4 regions of the Pseudoduganella sp. UC29_106 genome follow, and region 4 is predicted to be linked to each of the others. Evidence: predicted binding sites of a transcription regulator. Region 4 holds the regulator's gene; each other region holds the start of a gene.

The links. The regulator sigma-54, encoded in region 4, starts transcription at its own class of promoters, with help from an activator protein. The targets are predictions, from matches to a motif close to TGGCANGNAANCTGCTTT.
Positions count from the first base shown of each region.
Region 1: the regulator sigma-54 is predicted to act here: its motif matches at 2,652-2,669, upstream of ACHMW6_RS14525 (PEP-CTERM sorting domain-containing protein).
Region 2: the regulator sigma-54 is predicted to act here: its motif matches at 4,010-4,027, upstream of ACHMW6_RS29515 (PEP-CTERM sorting domain-containing protein).
Region 3: the regulator sigma-54 is predicted to act here: its motif matches at 2,559-2,576, upstream of ACHMW6_RS00445 (beta-propeller fold lactonase family protein).

Region 1 is NZ_CP171977.1:2,803,210-2,808,420, reverse strand. Features, by position in the region: gene ACHMW6_RS14545 (molybdopterin cofactor-binding domain-containing protein) at 1-1,060, opposite strand, end outside; gene ACHMW6_RS14540 ((2Fe-2S)-binding protein) at 1,072-1,527, opposite strand; gene ACHMW6_RS14535 (helix-turn-helix domain-containing protein) at 1,643-1,984, shown strand; gene ACHMW6_RS14530 (hypothetical protein) at 1,981-2,442, opposite strand; gene ACHMW6_RS14525 (PEP-CTERM sorting domain-containing protein) at 2,750-3,397, shown strand; gene ACHMW6_RS14520 (thymidine kinase) at 3,451-4,005, opposite strand; gene ACHMW6_RS14515 (pyridoxal-phosphate dependent enzyme) at 4,173-5,211, shown strand, end outside.
Region 2 is NZ_CP171977.1:5,918,201-5,923,411, forward strand. Features, by position in the region: gene ACHMW6_RS29495 (MFS transporter) at 1-1,530, opposite strand, end outside; gene ACHMW6_RS29500 (MarR family winged helix-turn-helix transcriptional regulator) at 1,691-2,128, opposite strand; gene ACHMW6_RS29505 (cupin domain-containing protein) at 2,196-2,678, opposite strand; gene ACHMW6_RS29510 (DUF3016 domain-containing protein) at 2,831-3,310, shown strand; gene ACHMW6_RS29515 (PEP-CTERM sorting domain-containing protein) at 4,088-4,801, shown strand; gene ACHMW6_RS29520 (ubiquitin carboxyl-terminal hydrolase 14) at 4,923-5,189, opposite strand.
Region 3 is NZ_CP171977.1:13,498-18,708, reverse strand. Features, by position in the region: gene adh (aldehyde dehydrogenase) at 1-1,444, opposite strand, end outside; gene ACHMW6_RS00445 (beta-propeller fold lactonase family protein) at 1,595-2,524, opposite strand; gene ACHMW6_RS00440 (TonB-dependent receptor family protein) at 2,985-4,772, shown strand; gene ACHMW6_RS00435 (TonB-dependent receptor) at 4,769-5,211, opposite strand, start outside.
Region 4 is NZ_CP171977.1:6,367,052-6,372,262, forward strand. Features, by position in the region: gene ACHMW6_RS31700 (VOC family protein) at 1-90, opposite strand, end outside; gene ACHMW6_RS31705 (Lrp/AsnC family transcriptional regulator) at 175-636, opposite strand; partial or broken gene ACHMW6_RS31710 (enoyl-CoA hydratase/isomerase family protein) at 633-1,717, opposite strand; gene hpf (ribosome hibernation-promoting factor, HPF/YfiA family) at 1,785-2,144, opposite strand; gene ACHMW6_RS31720 (RNA polymerase factor sigma-54) at 2,212-3,696, opposite strand; gene lptB (LPS export ABC transporter ATP-binding protein) at 3,705-4,460, opposite strand; partial or broken gene lptA (lipopolysaccharide transport periplasmic protein LptA) at 4,632-5,045, opposite strand; gene lptC (LPS export ABC transporter periplasmic protein LptC) at 5,067-5,211, opposite strand, start outside.

The sequences.
Region 1 (5,211 bases), 3.6 Mb from region 4:
CACTGCCCGGCTTTACGTGGGCCGTGCAGTTCATCGGCTCCATCGTGGCGTGGGCCAGGAAGGGCGCGAAATAGACGGCGTCGATCGTCTTGCCGCCGGCTGCAGCCTTGGCGAAGTCGCCTTCCTTGATATGCATCAGGCCGGGCTTGCGGGCGGCCTCTTCCAGCACCTGTTCCCAGGCGGCGGACGAGAACTTGGCGTTCGGGCCTTCATCCCATTTGATGTCCAGCGCGGCCAGGCCTTTCCTGGCGGCGCCGTTGTGGTCGGCGATGACGGCGACGGCATTCTCCAGCTTGACGACCTTGCGCACGCCCTTCACCTTCATTGCCGGCCCTTCATCGACCGATGCGAGCTTGCCGCCAAAGACGGGGCAAGCCTTCACGGCTGCGACCTTCATGCCGGGCACCTGGGCATCGATGCCGAACATGGCTTTGCCGTTGACTTTGTCCGCTACATCGAGGCGCTTGGCGGACTTCCCGATATGGGTATAGGCCTCCGGCGATTTCAGCGCCACCTGTTTCGGTACCGGCAGTTTGGCGGCCTTTGCGGCCAGCTTGCCGTAGCTGAGCTTGCGTCCCGATGCCGTGTGGACCACTTCGCCATGCGCCGCCTTGCAGCTGTCCGGCGACACCTTCCACTGGCCGGCAGCCGCCTGGACCAGCATGGTGCGCGCCGTCGCGCCCGCTTCGCGCAGCGGCTTCCAGGCGGCGCGGATGCTGGCCGAAGCGCCCGTCAACTGCACGCCGAACATGCCGTGCTTATAGGCCGGATCGGCTGGCGCGTGCTGGCAGGTGATCTTGTCCAGGTCCACCTCCAGCTCATCGGCCAGCAGGATGGGGATCGAGGTATAGGTGCCCTGCCCCATTTCCACATAAGGCATCACCATGGTGACCCGGCTGTCGGGCGCGATAATGATGAAGGCGTTCGGCTTGAACGCGGTGGTGGCTGCCGCGGCGGCAGCGCCCGGCAGGTAGAAGGACAGCATCAGTCCGCCAGCCGCGCCCAGGCTGGCTTGCAGGAAGTGACGGCGGGAATCCCGGAATTCGGTTGGAGAGTTCATGCCGGTCTCCTTTATGCGTTCGAAGCGGTTTTGATGGCCGCGCGGATGCGCGAATAGGTGCCGCAGCGGCAGATATTGCCCGACATGGCGGCCTCGATATCGGCGTCGCTCGGTTTCGGATTGCTGGCCAGCAGCGCGGTGGCACTCATGATCTGGCCAGACTGGCAGTAGCCGCACTGCGGCACATCGTGCGCGATCCACGCTTGCTGGATCTTCTTGCCGGCCGGCGTCGCGCTGATCGCCTCGATGGTCGTGATCTTGCCCTTCCCTACAGTCTCAACCGGCGTGCTGCAGGAACGGATGGGCTGGCCATCCAGATGAACAGTGCAGGCGCCGCAAAGCGCCATGCCGCAACCGAACTTGGTCCCAGTCATGTGCAGGACGTCGCGCAAAACCCACAACAGCGGGGTATCGCCATCGACATCGACAGTGTGGGGCTTGCCATTGATATTCAGGACGTAGCTCATGGTGGCCTCTTCATTGTTGGTTTAAAGCGAATATTGATTATCTTTCCTCACCCCAAATTCCAGTGGTACTCTATTGCTTTCTTCTGGCACTTTCTTGCTATGGGGAGATAACAGCTTGGATACCATTCGTGGCCGCTTGTCCCCCCGCGCCCTGCAGCGCATCCAGGATTTCATCGACGCTCACTTGCATGAGCCCATCGATCTCGCCACCCTGGCGGGCCTGGCGAATATCAGCCGCTACCACTTCACACGGGTATTCCGCGCCAGCATGGGCGTAAGTGCGATGGCTTATCTGGAGGAATGCAGGATGTTGCGCGCACAGGCGCTGATCCTGAAGGGTGAGTTACAGCTGGCGAGTATCGCCTTCCTCGTCGGCTACGAGGATCCCAGCTATTTCACGAAACGCTTTCGCCACTATTGCGGGCAGACGCCGTCCGCCTGGGCGCGCACGCATTAAGCCATCAGCAGGCTGCGTGTTTTTTCAAGGAGGGGGCCGGCGATATCCCGGCCGTATTTGGAATCGCGCATGGCCATATGCCACATGCCGATGGCGTGCTGCACCTGGGCTTCGTCAGACGCCATTTCAATACGCCGCACGAGATCGGCAGCCAGCAGGCCCAGGTATTTTTCCGCGCTCGTGCGCATCAGGGATTTCGCTTCGATCAGGCGCGGGTTGGGCCTCGGCGGCTCCGGCTTCGGCGCAGCCGCCGCCAGTGCAGCGGGATCGGCGATAAAACCCAGGCTCAGCAATGCCTCCAGCGCAGGCTCCAGTTCTTCCATCGGGAGGAGCGGCAGCAAGGCGGACAGCGGCTTGCGTCCGTCCAGCATGATCAGCAGGGTTCGTTGGCGCGCAGTGAGGCCGGCGCGCCGCGCCTGCACCTCCGCCTGCCCGGCGGGCGTTTTCGCATAAAGCACATCCGATCGCATACCAACCTTTCTGGAACAGATCGAATGATGCTACATGGCAATTATGACAGCCCAGTTACAGGGTGAATTGAAGACAACATTGATTGCAGGTATTTAACGTTTTGCGTCTCCCAAACGTTAAGTGCAATTTAAAAGTATATATCGGAAATTTTTACAATATATGGCGGATTTAATTCTAAATCCTTGATTCCTCGAATTGGCCTGATTATTGCTCATCCGAAATTCGCTAAGCACCGCTTAGTGGCCGATAAACTACTTAAATAAGCTATTCGTCTGATCTTAAAGGGGAGCAAATATGAAGTCAGGATTTAAAAGCCTTATAGCAGCAGCATTTTTGGCAGTGACGGCGACGCCAAGTTACGCAGGATTGATCGACTTTGAGGACACCGCCGTAGCGGCAGGAACCTCCGGGCTCACTACAGAATCCTTCGTGGCCAGCCGGGGCTTCCTGTTCTCGTCCTCTACATTCCACATGCACCGCACCCACGACTACGCCGTTACCGGCCCCGCCAACGGCACCACATTTATCACAATCGACAACAACAGCGGCACAGCCACCCTGACCATGTCCATATTGGGCGGGGGATCATTCGACGTAGGCCAACTGGACATTGCCGAGCATATCTTCAGCGCCAATGGTGACGCGAGCGTTGTGCATCTGGTTGGCCAGCTTGCGGGCGGCGGCACGATAACGACAGATTTGAATCTGGACGGCGCGCATGACGGGCCGGGCGGAATCAATGACTTTCAGACATTCGTCATCAACTTCGCGAATGTAACAAGCATCGCATTCACAGCTACCAGCGGCAATTTGGACCGCGGCTTCTCGCTGGACAATCTGAACACCGCCCTGGTTACAGCCGTGCCGGAACCCGGCTCCCTCGCGCTGATGGGCCTGGGCCTGGCTGGACTCGCCGCACTGCGCAAGCGCCAGCAAACCTGAGCCTGGCGTCGCTCTGATCCGACCCGGCGCAAGCCGGGTTTTTTAAGCGGTGATCAGCCCGCGTAGAAGCATCGGCCACAAGCCTGGCGATAGCTCTCGTTGCCGCCGATGCTGATCTGCTCGCCTTCGCGAATGCGGTTGCCCTGCTCGTCCACGCGGATATTCATCGTTGCCTTCTTGCCGCAGGTACAGATATTCTTGATCTCCTCGATATCGTCGGCCAGGGCCAGCAGATAGGCGGAGCCGGGGAAAGGCTCGCCGCGGAAATCCGTGCGCAGCCCGTAGCAGATCACGGGAATGCCCTTGGTCTGGGCCAGCTGGTGCAGCTGGACGACCTGGGCCGTGGAAAGGAACTGGGCCTCGTCCACCAGCACGCAGGAGACTTTCTTCTCGTTCCCGGTGAGGAAATTGGTATCGGCATGGAACAATTCGACCTCGCGCTGCGGCCCCAGGCGCGAAGTGACCTTTCCTACGCCGTAACGGTCATCGATGGCGGCCGTGAACAGGCGCACGGCCTGACCCTGCTCTTCGTAATTGTGCGCAACCTGCAGCATCGCGGTCGATTTGCCCGCGTTCATCGCGGAATAACGGAAATAGAGTTTTGCCACTTCAGTGTGTTGTATCGAAGCCGGTCTTCGGCGGTACGGGATTATAATCCGCATAAGCTACTGCGGAAACATTCCTTCTTTGTTCAGCGGGCGCGCCCCACAATGCGCGCTTTTCCCTTTGGGGCCGGTGACACAATCGCTTGCCCCGGCGACTGCAAGGAGTCAGCATGCAAAACGAACGTACGGCCGCGCTTTACGGTCTGATCGGCAACACCCCCCTGGTCGAAGTTACCCGCCTCGATACCGGTCCCTGCCGGCTTTTCCTGAAACTCGAATCGCAGAACCCTGGCGGGTCCATCAAGGACCGCATTGGCCTGTCCATTATCGAAGCGGCGGAAAACGACGGCCGCCTGAAGCCGGGCGGCACCATTGTCGAAGCCACGGCGGGCAATACGGGATTGGGCCTGGCCTTGGTCGGCCGCAACAAGGGCTATCGCGTGGTACTGGTTGTGCCGGACAAGATGGCCACCGAAAAAGTGCTGCACCTGAAGGCGCTCGGCGCCGAAGTCCACATGACCCGATCGGACGTGGGCAAGGGCCACCCCGAGTATTACCAGGATTACGCCGCCCGCCTGGCGCGGGAGATCCCGGGCGCCTTTTTCGCCGACCAGTTCAACAACCCGGCCAATCCGCTGGCCCATGAAACGACTACCGGCCCCGAAATCTGGGAACAGATGGGCCATGAAGTGGACGCCATCGTACTGGGCGTCGGCTCGGGCGGCACGCTGACCGGCCTCTCGCGCTATTTCGGCAAGGTGTCGCCGGCAACGGAATTCGTGCTGGCCGACCCCAAGGGCTCGATCCTTGCCGGCTATGTGGCGACTGGCGAGGTTTCCGACGTCACCGGCTCCTGGGCCGTGGAAGGCATCGGCGAAGACTTCATCCCCGCTAATGCCACCATGAGCGCCTTCCGCCAGGCCTACACGATCACCGACCAGGAAAGCTTTGAGAGCGCCCGCGAGCTGCTGCGCGCCGAAGGCATCCTCGCCGGGTCATCCACCGGCACCCTGCTGGCCGCCGCCCTGAAATACTGCCGCCAGCAGACCACGGCAAAGCGCGTCGTGACCATCGTGGCCGACACCGGCACGCGCTACCTCTCCAAGGTCTATAACGACAGCTGGATGTTCGATCAGGGCCTGCTGCAGCGCCCCCGCCTGGGCGACCTGCGCGATCTGATCGGCCGCCGCTACGACGATGGCGACGTGG
Region 2 (5,211 bases), 450 kb from region 4:
GTACATATCGCCGGTGGTGGCGACCAGCGCGAACGCCATGGTGGGCATGAAGCCGCCGAACCAGCCGTTGCCGATATGGTAAGGCAGCGACATGGCCGAGTAGCGGATTCGGGTCGGGAACATCTCGACCAGCGTGGCGGCGATGGGGCCATATACCATCGCCACCAGGGACATGAACACCGCCAGCGTTGCGATCACCATCGGATAATTGATCTGCGCCGGATCGGCCTTACTCGGGTAGCCCGCCACCCTGACGGCCGCGCCCACCGCTTTCGAAAACTCATTGTGCGCCGCCACAGCGTCGGCCTTGCTCAGGAGGGCGCCTTCGAAGCTGCGAATTTCCGTGGCGCCCACGCGCACCATCGCCACGCTGCCCGGCGGCGCGGCCTCGTTCGAGTAAGTCACCGATGCCTTGGCTAGGAAGGATTTGGCGATATCGCAGGAGCGGGTGAATTCGGCCGTGCCCACAGGATTGAACTGGAATGAGCAGCGCTGGGGATCGGCGACCACGGTCACGGGCGAGCGCGCCTGCGCGGATTCCAGCGCCGGGTTGGCGTAGTGGGTGAGCGTCTTGAACAGAGGGATGAAGAGCAGCGCGGACAGCAGGAAGCCCGCCATCATGATCGGCTTCCTGCCTATCCTGTCGGACAGCGTACCGCTCACCACCAGCATCGGCGTGCCGATCACCAGTGCGCCGGCGACCAGCAGGTTGGCCGTAACGCTGTCAACCTTCAGGGTCTGGGTCAGGAAGAACAGGGTGTAGAACTGGCCCGTGTACCAGATCACCGCCTGACCCGCCACGAGCCCGAACAGCGCGACCAGCACCAGGCGCACATTGTGCCAGTTGCCAAAGGCTTCCTTCAGCGGCGCTTTCGACGTCTTGCCCTCGGCCTTCATCTTGCGGAACATTGGCGACTCGCTCAGCGTGAGCCGGATCCACAGCGAGATGCCGAGCAGGCCAAGCGACGCAAGGAAAGGCACGCGCCAGCCCCAGATGGCAAACTCCGTCTCGCCAATTCCCAGGCGCACGATCAGGATCACCGCCAGCGACAGGAAGAAGCCCAGCGTGGCCGTGGTCTGTATCCACGCGGTGTACGCCCCGCGCTTGCCCTCGGGCGCATGTTCGGCCACATAGGTCGCCGCGCCGCCATATTCTCCGCCCAGCGCCAGCCCTTGCAGCAGGCGCAGTGCGACCAGGATAACCGGTGAGGCGATGCCCCACGCGGCGTAATTGGGCAGCACACCGACGATGAAGGTCGATATGCCCATCAGCATGATCGTGACGAGGAAGGTGTACTTGCGCCCTACCATGTCGCCCAGCCGTCCGAACACCAGGGCGCCAAAGGGACGCACGGCGAAGCCCGCGGCAAATGCCAGCAGCGCAAAGATGAAGGCGGCCGTCTCGTTAACGCCGGCGAAGAACTGCTTGCTGATGATGCCGGCCAGCGAACCGTAGAGGTAAAAGTCGTACCACTCGAAAACGGTACCTAATGACGACGCGAAGATGACCTTGCGCTCCTCGCGCGTCATCCCGCGCGGCTTGTCCGACGTGTAAATGGCTGTGGCTTCCACAGTGTGTCTCCTTGATCCGATATAGTTGTAGCTGCAACCATTTGAGCGAAAAAAGAGCCGCGTATTCGGCGCTGCAGCTCGTTCAGAGTAGTTGCAGATGCAACCAATGTCAATGAACTTAATTGCTGATTTCCGCAGCGGCTTTCTGGATGGTCTGGAGCGTGTCGAGCAGGCGCTCGTTGGCGGGGCCGTTCAGGAAAGGCATCACTTCCTTTTCCACGCGCTGCTGGGCGCGGCGCCAGTGGACTTCGGCCTGCACCAGCTTCTTCGTCCCGCTCTTGCTGAGACGCGCGGTCTTGAAACGCGCATCTTCCTGCGTGCCGGTTTCGACCCAGCCGGCGTCGATCAGGACCTTGATATTGCGGGAGATGGTCGTCTTGTCCAGCGCCACATCGATCGCAATTTCCGTCATCGTCGTCTCCCCCAGGCGACGCAGCGCGCGCAGCAGACTGAATTGCGAAATCTTCAGCCCCGTCGGCCGCAGCTCGTCATCATAAATCCGACTGATGGCATTGGCGGAGCGGCGGAACTGGGTGGCGTAGCAATCGGTGAACATGAACGTAGGCGAACTTTGCGCTGGAGAACTCTATGTTAGCACGTGGTTTGCCGATGGCGCGGAAGGCTCAATGATTGCGCGGATCGTCCTCCTCTCGGATGTACTTGATGCCCAGCGGCCCCACGCCGGAAACCTGGGTCATGTAGTCGCCCGAACGCGCCCAGTGGAAATGGGGCGTGTTCTTCGGCAGCACCAGCACGGAGCCTGGCGCGTAAGCCTGCAGCTTGTCGGGATCGAAGGTCGTGCCGATGCCGATGTAGAACACGCCTGACATCACGGTATAGATGCGATCCTCCGGATGCGTATGCGGCATCAGCTTCACGCCGGCCGGCAGCTTCACGCGCACCACGTAGGGCGCAGGCTCCTTCGGATTTCCCACCACGACCGCCAGCCGCGCCTCAGGCGGGAAAGCGGGAAAGGCTTGCCACTGCAGGTTTTCGCCGAGCACCGAGCCGAACTGGTTCAGCGGCAGCGTGGACGGCTTGGCATCGTCCGCGGCATGCGCGGCGCCGGCAAGGGCCAGGATGGCAGCGAGGATTACTTTGTTCATGTCGGTCTCCTGGTTGAGGTAAGGACATGCTATGCCTGCCCCCGCCAACAATAAACAGGAGAGGAATCACTTCTTTTGTTACACGATGTACATATCACGCGACTGCGCCAGAATGGGCGTATAGTGAAATTGCACATGCAAAAGGAATCACCATGAACAAGCTCGTCTACCGTACCGCCAGTGCGCTTGCGCTGATGATCGCGTCCGGCGGCGCCTTCGCCACCGCGCAGGTCACCTACATCGACACTGACAAGATGACCGACGTGCCGCGCTGGCGCAGCGACCTGGAGTCGATGGAATACATCTTCAACCAGCACCTGAATCGGCTGTCCGAACAGCTGCCTGCCGGGCAAGTGCTCAAGGTAGAGTTCCTCGACATCGACCTCGCCGGCGACGTCTTCCCCCGCGTGCCCGTGCGCGACATCCGCATCCTCAAAGGCCAGGCCGACTGGCCGCGCATGCATTTCCGCTATTCGATCGAGCAGGACGGACAGGTGATCCGCAGCGGCGAAAGCAAACTCTCCGACCCGAACTACCAGATGAGCATCAACCGCTACAACCAGGACCTCTACGGCCACGAGAAGCAAATGCTCGAGGACTGGTTCAGGAAGGATGTACTCCAGCGGCGCTGACACCCGCAGTTTGCGCCGGCACAAACATCGAACTCTTTGCGCCAGCATTGTCTAATCTCACGAGTTAGACTGGTCACACGGGGGATATCAATGTCCAGGCAAGTCAGCACATTTGATTTCGCGAGGTTCTGCCTTTGCGGCGCAATGGCAGGACTCGCCTTTGCCGGAGCCTTTGGCATAAGCGAATCGCCAGCCCGTGATTTCATCAGCAGTTCTCTCGGGGTATTGGCCGTCGCTGCGCTCAGGTATCGAAAGGTACTTTAGCTTGATTTCGCTCGACGGGAGCCCGTTCGAAATGGCGACGATCCTTGTCGGGATGGCCGCTTGTGGCGTGCGCCCAGCACTTCGATTACGTCGCACTCAGCCCATTCGACTGCAGTACCGTGAGGTCATTTCCGACTTTCTAAACGGTATTTGCATCGTCCCATTCCTTTGCATGTTTGGCGCGGTGTTCTCAACAGAACTTTTGGTTGAAGCCGTCAACTCGGCAAGACTGTTCTTTTCCGTAGGCGGTCTTATGGGCCTGGCTTTTATCGGAAGAGAGCTTTGTCGGCGCAGTTGAATGCACCATCCGACGGTTACGTTACTCATTTGTGTCGGAAAATTTTACGCTCAGTTTACATTGTTGGTCTGATCGAATTTTTAACTTTTTAGCTAATCCCTTGATTCTAAAGAACATCACGCGCACTTGCTGCCCAGTGGCATGCAAATTGCACTCCGGGAAGAACGGCGGTTCAGCTGCCGGATAATTCGATGTTAACCATGAGAGAGGGGACTATGCTGAATTCGAATTTCATCACCCGCGCTTTGCCGAAATTGCTTGCAGGCGTCACGCTGTTGATCTCTACGAGCGCCTTCGCCGGCCCGGTAACAGGAAGCTACGATACCGGTGACGGCTCGGATGGCAACCAGGCGACGCCGCTGGGCAGCACGCCGCCGTATACGCTCACCGCCACTGCAAACAGCTTCAGCTACGTGCTGTTCTATCCGGACCAGGCATTCACGTTCTCCCAGCTCACCAGCTTCAGCGCTAACTTCGTCAGCAATTCCGGCGGCGCAGGCGGCGGTGCGCCGAGGCTGCGAATCCAGCTGGATACGAATCACGACACGGTGGGAGATGGATCGATTTCGATCTACCTGGGCGACTCGCCGAATTACGTCAATACGGATGCCGAGCTGAACGCCTACAGCGGCGTTAACCTCATCGGCAATAACGACGCCGGCCGTTACGACACCTCCGCATTCGGCGGCGGCAGCCCCTTCACCACCTACGCTTCCGCCCTCGCGTTGCTAGGCAGCGCCGATGTGCTGCGCTTCGGACTGGTGCTCGATACCTTCGCGCCCTTCCCCGATCGTAACCTGACGCTGAACGGCTTCAATGCCGATTTCGCTCCGGCTGCCGCTGTCCCCGAACCTGGCACGATCGCCCTCGTCGCCATCGGATTCGGCATGCTTAGCCTGCGCCGCCGCAATCGAAGCGCCGCCGGCTGACTAAGAACCCACGACAAAAAGCAGGTGTCTGCCACGATGTGGTAGGGTGGCAGCCCCAGTGGGGCTGCCACCGGTTCTTTGCCTTTGGTTTGGTTTTGAACCGCCGGCCCCTCAACAGGCTTCAAATCGCCGGAAACATCTTTTTGTCAACGTAGCACCACCCCCAAGTCTCTCCAGGCTCGACAGACTTGATCAGCGGATGCCCCGTCTCATGAAAGTGTTTCGTCGCATGCTTGTTCGGCGATGAGTCGCAGCAGCCGACGTGGCCGCAAGTGAGACAAAGCCTGAGGTGTACCCATTTGTCGCCGGTCTTCAGGCATTCTTCACAGCCGACAGTGTTGCCGCTGTAAGTATGGATCTCGGAGAAGTGTTCGCAACTAGCGGCCATCATAAGCTCCCTGGGATTGTTG
Region 3 (5,211 bases), 940 kb from region 4:
TGTGATTCTCACGGCCGATGCCGGACTGCTTGTAGCCGCCGAAGGCTGCGTGAGCCGGGTACAGGTGATAGCAGTTGGTCCACACGCGGCCGGCCTGGATGCCACGGCCGACGCGGAAGGCGCGGCTGCCGTCGCGCGTCCAAACGCCGGCGCCCAGTCCGTACAACGTGTCGTTGGCGATGCGCAGAGCATCTTCTTCATCCTTGAAGGTGGTCACGGAGACGACCGGGCCGAAGATCTCTTCCTGGAAGATGCGCATCTTGTTGTCGCCCTTGAAGACGGTGGGGCGCACGTAGTAGCCGCCTTCCATATCGCCCGACTGGATGGTGCGTTCGCCGCCGGCCAGCAACTGCGCGCCTTCCTGGCGGCCGATATCCATATAGGACAGGATCTTTTCCAGCTGTTCCTGCGAAGCCTGGGCGCCGATCATGGTGGAAGAATCCAGCGGATTGCCCTGGCGGATGGCAGCCACGCGGGCCAGCGCGCGCTCGATGAACTTCTCGTAGATCGATTCCTGCACCAGCACGCGCGACGGGCAGGTGCAGACCTCGCCCTGGTTCAGCGCGAACATGGCGAAGCCTTCCAGGCACTTGTCGAAGAAGGCATCGTCCGCGTCCATCACATCCTCGAAGAAGATGTTGGGCGACTTGCCGCCCAGTTCCAGCGTGACGGGAATCAGGTTCTGCGCCGCATAGCCCATGATCAGACGGCCGGTGCCGGTTTCACCGGTGAAAGCGATCTTGGCGATGCGCTTGCTGGAGGCCAGAGGCTTGCCCGCCTCCAGGCCAAAGCCGTTAACCACATTCAGCACACCCGGCGGCAGCAGATCCGCGATCACCTCCAGCAGGACCATGATGGAAGCGGGCGTCTGCTCGGCGGGTTTCAGCACCACGCAATTGCCGGCGGCCAGTGCTGGCGCCAGCTTCCAGACGGCCATCAGGATGGGGAAGTTCCAGGGGATGATCTGGCCGACGACGCCCAGCGGCTCGTGGAAGTGGTAGGCGTAGGTTTGCGCATCGATCTGCGCGACCGAGCCTTCCTGGGCGCGGATGCAACCGGCGAAGTAGCGGAAATGGTCGATGGCCAGCGGGATGTCGGCAGCCATCGTTTCGCGGATAGGCTTGCCGTTGTCGATGGTTTCGGCCGTGGCGATCAGGCTCAGATTCTGCTCCATGCGGTCGGCCATCTTGTTCAGGATGTTGGCGCGCTCGGTCTGCGAGGTCTTGCCCCAGGCCTCCTTCGCGGCGTGGGCGGCATCCAGCGCCAGCTCGACATCTTCCGCGGTGGAGCGGGCAACTTCACAGAACGGCAGGCCGGTGATCGGAGTGATGTTGGCGAAGTACTCTCCCTTCACCGGCGGCACGAATTTGCCGCCAATGTAGTTGTCGTAACGCTTCTTGAAGGGATTGGCCACGCCCAGTTTGCTGATGTCCGCGAGATTCATGTCGTCCTCTATTCAGTGTGTTGTGGGGACCGCCCCGGTGCGAAGCGGCACGCTTGTGTATTCCGCAATTGCCGTGCCAGCGCATCCGGCGGGGGAAATCGTGCTGACCGGCGCTCCATATGTTCCAAACTTGAACACCTGTTGCTCCACTCAACGGATCACTACGCCCCAGGGCAGTTCGCCCACGGGGATATCGGCCACCTTCTTTGCGCTGGCCGTGTCGATCACCGAAACATTGTTGGAGCGGCCGTTGGCCACATACAGCTTGCCGCCGTCCGGCGTGAGGGCCATGTTCCAGGGCCGCTTGCCGACCGGGATCGTGGCGCTGACGGCGTTGCGGGCGGTATCGATCTGCATCACGGTGCCGTCCATGCCGTTCGAGACATAGACGCTGCGGCCGTCCGGATGCACGGCGATGCCGTTGGCATTCTTCCCGGCCGGTATGGCCGCAAGCGTGCGCAGTGAGGCCGTGTCGATTACATAGACGGTGTTCACCAGTTCACAGGCTACGTAGGCGCGCCTGGCGTCCGGCGAGAAGCCGATGCCCCGGGGACGCAGGCCCACGGCCACGGAGCCGGTCTGCTTGTGGCGCCCGACATCGATCACGTCCACCTGCTCGGCTTCCTCGGCGCTCACATAGAGGTAGCGGCTGTCCGGGCTGAAGACGGCGTGCTCCGGGTTGCGGCCCTTGACGGGGATGTCCGCCAGTTTGGCGTGGGTCACGGCATCGAACAGCGTCACGCTGTTGTTCTCCTCCACGGCCACCGCCACCAGCTTGCCGTCCGGCGAAACGCTGACGCCTTCGGGCGAGCGGCCCAGCGCCAGCGCTTCGGTGACGCCGCTGCTGCTGTCGATGGCGAGCAAAACGCTGCTGGCGGCGTCGGTGACGAAGATCTGGCGGCCCCGCTCATCGCTGGCGATGCCGCGCGGGCGCTTGCCGGCGGCGATCTGGCGTACGACGGTGTCGCTGGCCGTGTCGATCACGCTGATCGTGCCGGACTTCTCATTGGGTACATAGGCGAATGGCGCTGCGGCGGCGGCGCCCATGGCGCACAGCGCCAGGCACAGGATTGCTTTCATGGTGTCTCCTTGGTATGGTGTTGGCCCGCTATACGATGCAATCCATATGCCAGCACGGGGGCGGCCCGCGCACGGCATGGCAGGTATATTGCTTACTGTGGTGAAAAACCACATCGAGGAGAGTTCAACATGCAGCGCCCGATCCGCCTGAACGTCATCGCCGGTCTGATTGCCGGACTGTTCGTCCCCACCCTGGCCTGTGCGGGGCCGGAGGGCGATGCCATTGCCGACGTGGTCGTCGTCAGCGGCAGCCGCATCGAGCATGCCAGCTTCGACCTGCCGGCCGCAGTCGATGTGCTGGACGCGGCGCGCATCCGCGACGGCCAGGTGCGCGTGAATGCGTCCGAAGCGCTGGCCGCGGTGCCGGGCGTGGTGGCGCAAAACCGTCAGAACTATGCGCAGGACCTGCAAATCTCCTCGCGCCGGCTTCGGCGCCCGCTCGGCCTTTGGCGTGCGCGGCGTGCGACTGATCGCGGATGGCATCCCGGCCAGCATGCCGGACGGCCAGGGCCAGGCCGCCACCTTCAACCTGGACATGGCCGAACGCATCGAAGTCCTGCGCGGCCCCTATTCCGCCATCTACGGCAACCATTCCGGCGGCGTGATCCAGCTGTTCACGCGCGAAGGCGAAGGTGCGCCGAGCGTGGAGGCGGGCTTCTCCGCCGGTAGCGATGGTCTGCGCAAGACGGACCTGAACGCGCAAGGCAGCGCGGCCGGCGTCGGCTATGTGCTGGATGCCTCCCGCTTCGAGACGGACGGCTATCGCGACCACAGCGCGGCGCGGCGCGACCAGGGAATGGCAAAGATCACCGTGCGTCCCGGTGCGGACAGCAAACTCACCGTGGTCGCGAGCGGCCTGCGCCAGAAGGATACGCTAGACCCGCTAGGCGTGACCTGGGCCACCTTCCAGCGCGATCCGCGCGCCGGCGAGATCGATGCGACCGATACGCAAACGCCGAAGCGCACGCTGGCCGAGCGCTACAACACGCGCAAGAGCATCGACCACCAGCAGGCCGGCGCCAGCTGGGACCAGCGCTTCGGCGACAGCCGCCTGCACCTGAGCGTGTGGGGCGGCAATCGCCAGGTCATCCAGTTCCAGTCCTTCTCCAAGGCCTTCCAGGCTCCGTCCAGCCACTCCGGCGGCGTGGTGGACTTCGACCGCGATTTCTATGGGGCGGACCTGAACTGGCAGGATGTGCGCCCGCTTGCCGGCGGCAAGCTGACCACGACGGCCGGCGTCGAATATGGCCGCTCCAGCGACGACCGCAAAGGGTACGAGAACTTCATCGGCAATGTGTTCGGTGTACAGGGCAAGCTGCGGCGCGATGAGCAGGATGTGGTGTCCAACTCCGATCCCTATCTGCAGACGGAATGGGCGGGCGAGCGCTGGCAGTTCACGGCCGGGCTGCGGCATTCGCGCCTGCGCGTGTCCGTGGACGACCGCTTCCTCTCCAACGGCAACGACAGCGGCTCCCTGCACTACAGCCGCAGCACGCCGCTGTTGGGCGCTCTCTATAAGTTGACGCCAACGCTGAATCTCTACGCCAGCGCGGCGCGCGGCTTCGAGGCGCCGACCTTGAATGAGCTGTTCTACTCCGGCGCGGGTGCGGGCTTCAATTTCAACCTGCGTCCGGCCCGCAGCACGCACTTGGAAACGGGCGTGAAGGCGCAGATGGGCGGCACCCGCGTGGACGTGGCGCTGTTCCAGGTGCGCACCAGCGATGAACTGGTAGTCGACGCTTCGAGCGGCGGCCGCACCAGCTACCGCAACGCGAGCAAGACGCTGCGCCAGGGCGGGGAACTGTCCCTGAGCAGCCAACTGGGCGCGGGCTTCAGCGGCCGGCTGGCGCTCACCGTGCTGCGCGCGACCTATGACCAGGCTTTCGGCAATGTCCGCGAGGGTGCGCGCCTGCCGGGCGTGCCGCGCGCGAACCTGTTCGGCGAGCTGGCTTGGAGGTCCGCCGGCGAGCGCTTTGGCGCGGCGCTGGAAGCGGTGGCGGCAGCCAGGGTCTATGCGGAAGACGCCAACGCCGATATCCCGGCGCCTGGCTACAGCGTACTCAATGCGCGGCTGACGGCGAAGCAGGACTGGATGGGATGGCGCTTACGCGAGTATGCCCGCCTGAATAACCTGCTGGACCGTACTTATGTCGGTTCCGTGATTGTCGGCGACACGAACAAGCGCTATTACGAGGCGGCACCGGGACGCAACTGGGTGGCCGGCTTCAGTGCGCAGTATCAGTTCTAGAAGCTGAATCGCACTCCGGCCGCCACAGCGCGTGGTGCGCCGGGGGCGACGAAGCGCGTTTCCTCGGCCTGGCCTTGCGTCAGCAGGCGTCCACCGGGAAAGAAACTGGCTGCGGCAGCGCCATAGGTTTCGTAACGCCGGTTGGTCAGGTTGCTCACGCGTGCATACCATTCCCATTTGCCTGTCTTGTAGGTCGCGTGCAGCGACAGCAGCCCATGGCCGGCGACGCGCCATTCCGGATGGGCGCCGTCTTCGTTGCCTTGCACGGTCTGGTGCGACACGGCCGTGATATTGGCGCCTAGCGTGAGGCCAGGCGCGGCGCTCCAGTCGGCGGCCAGCTTCAGCGTGTGGCGGGGCAGGCCGGCAATGCGCGTGCCGGGGACGATGGTTACGTCGCGCGTGCCGGTGAACAGACTGCCGGTGGCGTCGTAGGTGGCGT
Region 4 (5,211 bases):
GGTGTAGCCGAGCGGGGCGAGGCAGGCAGTGTAGAAGTCCAGCGCACGCTGCAGGTCGCGGGTGCCGATGGATACGTGGTCGATCATCATGCTTCTCCTTGTGTGGGAGAGCACATCTTACGGACGGGCCGTGGAACGATTTCGCAATTTAAAGGCAGCGAATGGGAAATTTTCTCACAGCGTGAGCTTGGTCTCGAACTTCGAGCAATTCATGGCGAACAGGCTCTTCACGTTGATCACGTTGTTATTCGACGTGAACACGCGCCGCGTGAACTCGTGATAAGCCTCCATCGAAGCCGCCGTCACGATCAGCATGAAGTCGAATTCGCCCGCCACCTCGTAGCAGGACATCACATCCGACTCCCGCCGCATCTGCGCCTCGAACTGCTGCAGGATGGCGCTGTTCTGGTGGTCCAGCTCCACGGACACGAACACCGTCAGCGGACGCCCCGCCTGCACGCGGTCCACCAGCGCCACATCCTTCAGCAGCACGCCGGACGCGCGCAACTGTGCGATGCGGCGCTGGCAGGTCGCCACCGACGAATGCACGCGCTCCGCGATCTCGCGCAAGGGGGTAGCCGCGTCGTCCTGCAGGATGTTGAGGATGGCGCGGTCGATGCGGTCCAGCTCCTTCATGCGAGGAGGCGCAGCGGGTGGGCGTAGTCCGGCCAGCAGGGTTCGAAGAAGTGCTCCACCATTGCGGGCGTGACGCCATCCAGCGTGGGCGGATTCCAGCGTGGGGCATTGTCCTTGTCGATGACCAGGGCGCGTACGCCTTCCAGGATTTCGCCATGCTCGAAGTTGCGGCGCACCAGGTTGCGCTCCATCCGCAGGCAGTCGGCCACGTCCAGCGACGCGCCGCGGCGCAGCAGTTCGTGGGTGACGCACATCATCAGCGGCGAGCGCTGCTCCATGGCGTTCAGCGACTTCTTCGCGAACGGGTCGGCATCGGTGCGCAGCGAGTCCATGATGGCGTCCACGCTGCCGGCCGAGAAGTGGCGGTCGATCAGGGCGCGCTGAGCTTCCAGCTCGCCGGCACCGGCCAGCTCGCGCATCGGCGCTGCGAAGGCGGCAATTTCGGCGGGCAGCGCAGCGGCGGGGGACGCGTCGATCAGCGCGCCCAGCGTACGCCATTCGGCTTCCGGCACGAAATGGTCGGCCAGGCCGAGATAGAGCGCGTCGGCGGCGCCCACGGTCAGGCCGGTCAGGCCCAGCCACATGCCCAGGCTGCCCGGCGCATGGGACAGGAAATGGCTGCCGCCCACGTCCGGGAACAAGCCGATATTGACTTCCGGCATCGCCAACTTCGTACGGCCGCTGACAATGCGCACGCCGCAGCCCGGCCCGCCCTGCGAGATGCCCATGCCGCCTCCCATCACCACCCCATCCATCAGGGCAATATACGGTTTGTTGTAGAAATGAATTAAATGATTTAGCCCGTATTCCTCGGTGAAGAAATCCTCAAGCAGCGCGCTGTTGCCCTGGGCGAGCTGTGGCCCACTTCATGGAAGAAACGGATATCACCGCCCGCGCACAAGGCTTTGCCGCTGCTGCTGCGGATCACCACCGCCGCCACGGACGCATCGCCGCGCCAGGCCAGCAGCGCACGCGTGATGGCGCGCACCATGTCGAGGGAGAGGGAGTTGAGTGCCTTGGGGCGGTCGAGGGTGATGAAGCCGGTGCTGTTGCTGATGTGGGTGATGACGTATTCGCTCATTGTTCTCAGGGTGAGGTTGCAAAAAGGGCGCCAGATGCGCCCTTTGTTGATGAGTCCCGCGTGTCCTTTACATAGCGGTGACTGGTGCTTCGTAAGTGTCCGGCAGATGCTTGATCGCTTCGTGGTTATGGTTCTGCACGCGGTCCTTGTGCTTCATGACCTGGCGATCCAGTTTGTCGATCAGCGTATCGATGGCGGCATAAAGGTCTTGCGAAAGGCTCTCCACATACACAGTCTTACCCGACATGCGCAGATTAATCTCTGCTTTTTGACGTTTTTCTTTCTCGGTGAGGTTATCTACAGTCAGGATGACAGCAATATCAATCACTTGATCGAAATGGCGTTTAATCCGCTCCAGCTTGTTCTGCACGTACTCGCGAATCGCTGGGGTCACTTCGACATGATGTCCACTGATGGTGAGATTCATACACACTCCTAAAGATGATGTCGCTTACAAGTTCATACATGCTTGTAGCATGCAGCGGAACCGTGCACTACAAAGACTTGCGGAGACTTACTGGTGGGATCTTCAATGCTTCTCGGTACTTGGCAACAGTACGTCGCGCTATGACCATGCCCTGTTCTCCCAGCATGTCCGCAATCTTACTGTCGGATAAAGGATTTTTCGGGTCTTCTGCTCCTGTCAATTGCACGATCAGCGCACGGATCGCAGTCGATGAGGCTTCACCCCCAGCTTCAGTCGCGACGTGGCTTCCAAAGAAATATTTCAACTCAAACATGCCATGCGGGGTGAGCATGTATTTTTGAGTTGTTACCCGAGAAATAGTGCTCTCGTGTAGTCCCAGTGTATCAGCTATTTCACGCAACACAAGGGGTCTCATGGCCACTGCGCCATGACTGAAAAAGTTCTTTTGTCTTTCTACTATCGCCTGCGAAACGCGCAGGATTGTGTCGAAGCGCTGGCGCATATTCTTGATCAGCCACTTGGCTTCCTGCAGCTGGGCGCTCATCTGGGATTCGCCCTTGCCCTGCTTGAGCAGGCTCGCGTACAAGGCATTCACGCGCAGGCGCGGCATGACGTCGTTGTTCAGGCTGACCTGCCAGCCATTGCGGCTCTTCTTCACGATCACGTCCGGCACGACATAGTCTGACACGTCTGACGCAAATTCAGCGCCCGGATGGGGATTGCACTGGCGAATCACCGCCTGCGCTTCGCGCAAGTCTTCATCGTCGCAGTCCAGCGCCTTCTTCAGCTTGTTGAACTCGCGCTGGGCAAACCAGGTCAGATGCTTCTCGACAATGCACAGCGCCATGCGGCGCGTGACCATGGGCACATTGGGCAGGCGCTTGATCTGCAGCGCCAGGCATTCGGACGCATTGCGCGCGCCCACGCCGACCGGGTCGAAGTTCTGCAGCAGCAACAGGGCCGTGCGCAACTCTTCCAGTTCGACTTCCAGCTCTTCCGGCAGGCGCGCATGGATCTCTTCCAGCGGTTCTTCCAGGTAGCCGTTCTCGTCCAGCGCATCGATGATGATTTCCATCAGCGCGCGGTCGCGCGCTTCCGCCACGGTCACGCGCATCTGCTCCAGCAGGTGCTCGCGCAGCGTGCAGTGGTTCGCTTCCAATTGCGGGCGGCTGTCCTCGTCGTCCGGCGACTTGTTGCGGCCGGAATCGCTCCAGTCGCTATCGCCTATGTCGCCGCCCTCGCCTTCGCCGCCTTCACCGCCTTCATAGCTGTCGGCTTCGGCGCTGGGCGCGGATTCGCCCTCGCCTTGCGGCGCGGACTCTTGTGGTGCTTCGGCAGAGCCATTGCCCTGGTTGATGGCGCCGTCCGCCAGCAGGCGCACCGAATGATCGAGCGGATCATCCAGGCGTTCCAGCAGCGGGTTGTCGCTCAGCAGCTGCTCCAACTCCTGGTGCAGCTCGAGCGTCGAGAGCTGCAACAGGCGGATGGATTGCTGCAGCTGCGGTGTGAGCGCCAGGTGTTGCGAGGTTCGCAGTTGCAGTGACTGTTTCATGGCCTTGCTTACATGCGGAAGTGTTCGCCGAGATACACGCGGCGGACAGACTCGTCGGCAATAATATCGTCCGGGCGGCCCGAAGCCAGCACCGAACCCTGGTTGATGATGTAGGCGCGATCGCAGATACCGAGCGTCTCACGCACATTGTGGTCGGTAATCAGCACACCGATATTGCGCTCCTTCAGGAAACGTACGATACGCTGGATTTCGATCACGGCAATCGGGTCCACGCCCGCGAACGGCTCGTCCAGCAGCACGAAGCGGGGGTTGGTGGCGAGGGCGCGCGCAATTTCCACGCGGCGGCGTTCACCGCCGGACAGCGACAGCGCCTGGTTCTCGCGCAGCTTTTCGATCTGCAGGTCGGCCAGCAGGGCTTCCAGGCGCTCGTCGATCTGCGCCTTGGTCATCGGCTTGCCGTCCACGTTCTGAATCTCCAGCACGGCGCGGATATTCTCTTCCACGGTCAGCTTGCGGAACACCGAAGCTTCCTGCGGCAGGTAGGACAGGCCCAGGGTGGCGCGCTTGTGGATGGGCAGCATGGACACGTCCACGCCGCCGATATCGATGGTGCCTGCGTCGGACGCGACCAGGCCCACGATCATGTAGAAGGACGTTGTCTTGCCCGCGCCGTTCGGCCCCAGCAGGCCTACCACTTCGCCGCAATCCACCTGCAGCGACACGTCATGCACCACCTGGCGCTTGCCGTAGGTCTTTTGCAGGCCCTTGACGACCAGGGTGCTTTCGCAAGTCGAAACCGCCATGCTTATTTCCCTGCCGCTGGCGTTGGGTTGGTCGTGGCCGGCGGCGTTGCCGGTGGAGCGGTGCGCGTCGGCTGGATCACCATCGTGCCGCGGCCGCCGCCCTGTTTTACTCTCGCCGGTGGAAGTGTTCTTCACGCTGAAGAATTCCTTGCGGCTGTCATAGGAGATGAATTCGCCTTCGACTTCGTCGCTCGGCTTGGCGCCTTCCAGGCGCTTGATCTTCGCCTTGCTGAACATCTTCACCAGTTCAACGTTCTCGTCGTACTCGATGCGTTCAGCCTCGCCTTCCACCCACTGGTCGCCTTCGCCGTCGCGCTTCTGGCGGAAGGTGGCCTTGCCGCCGCCGCCCGTCAGCACCACGTGCTGGAAGCCTTCCGGCGTCTGCGACACCACGGCGCGCGCCGCCTTCATCAACAGCGTGCCGCGCGTGAGGACCACATTGCCGGTGGCGATGCGCTGCTGCTTCACATCGTCCACTTCCAGGTTATCGAACTTGATTTCCATCGGCTTGTAGGAGTCGGCTTTTTCGGCGGCGGCCATGCCGCTCACCAAAGCCAGGACTGCCGAAAGCAGGAGTTTTTTCATCGTAATTCCATTCGTATTGGGTTAGCGCGCCTTCGGCGGGAAGACGAGCGTGCCGCGGCCGGACAGTTCCAACTGTCGGCTGGCGTTATTGGCGCGCATGCCACTGGCTTGCGCGGTGGTTTCACCCGATTTCATGCGCACCGGCTGGTCCGTCTCCATACGGTCC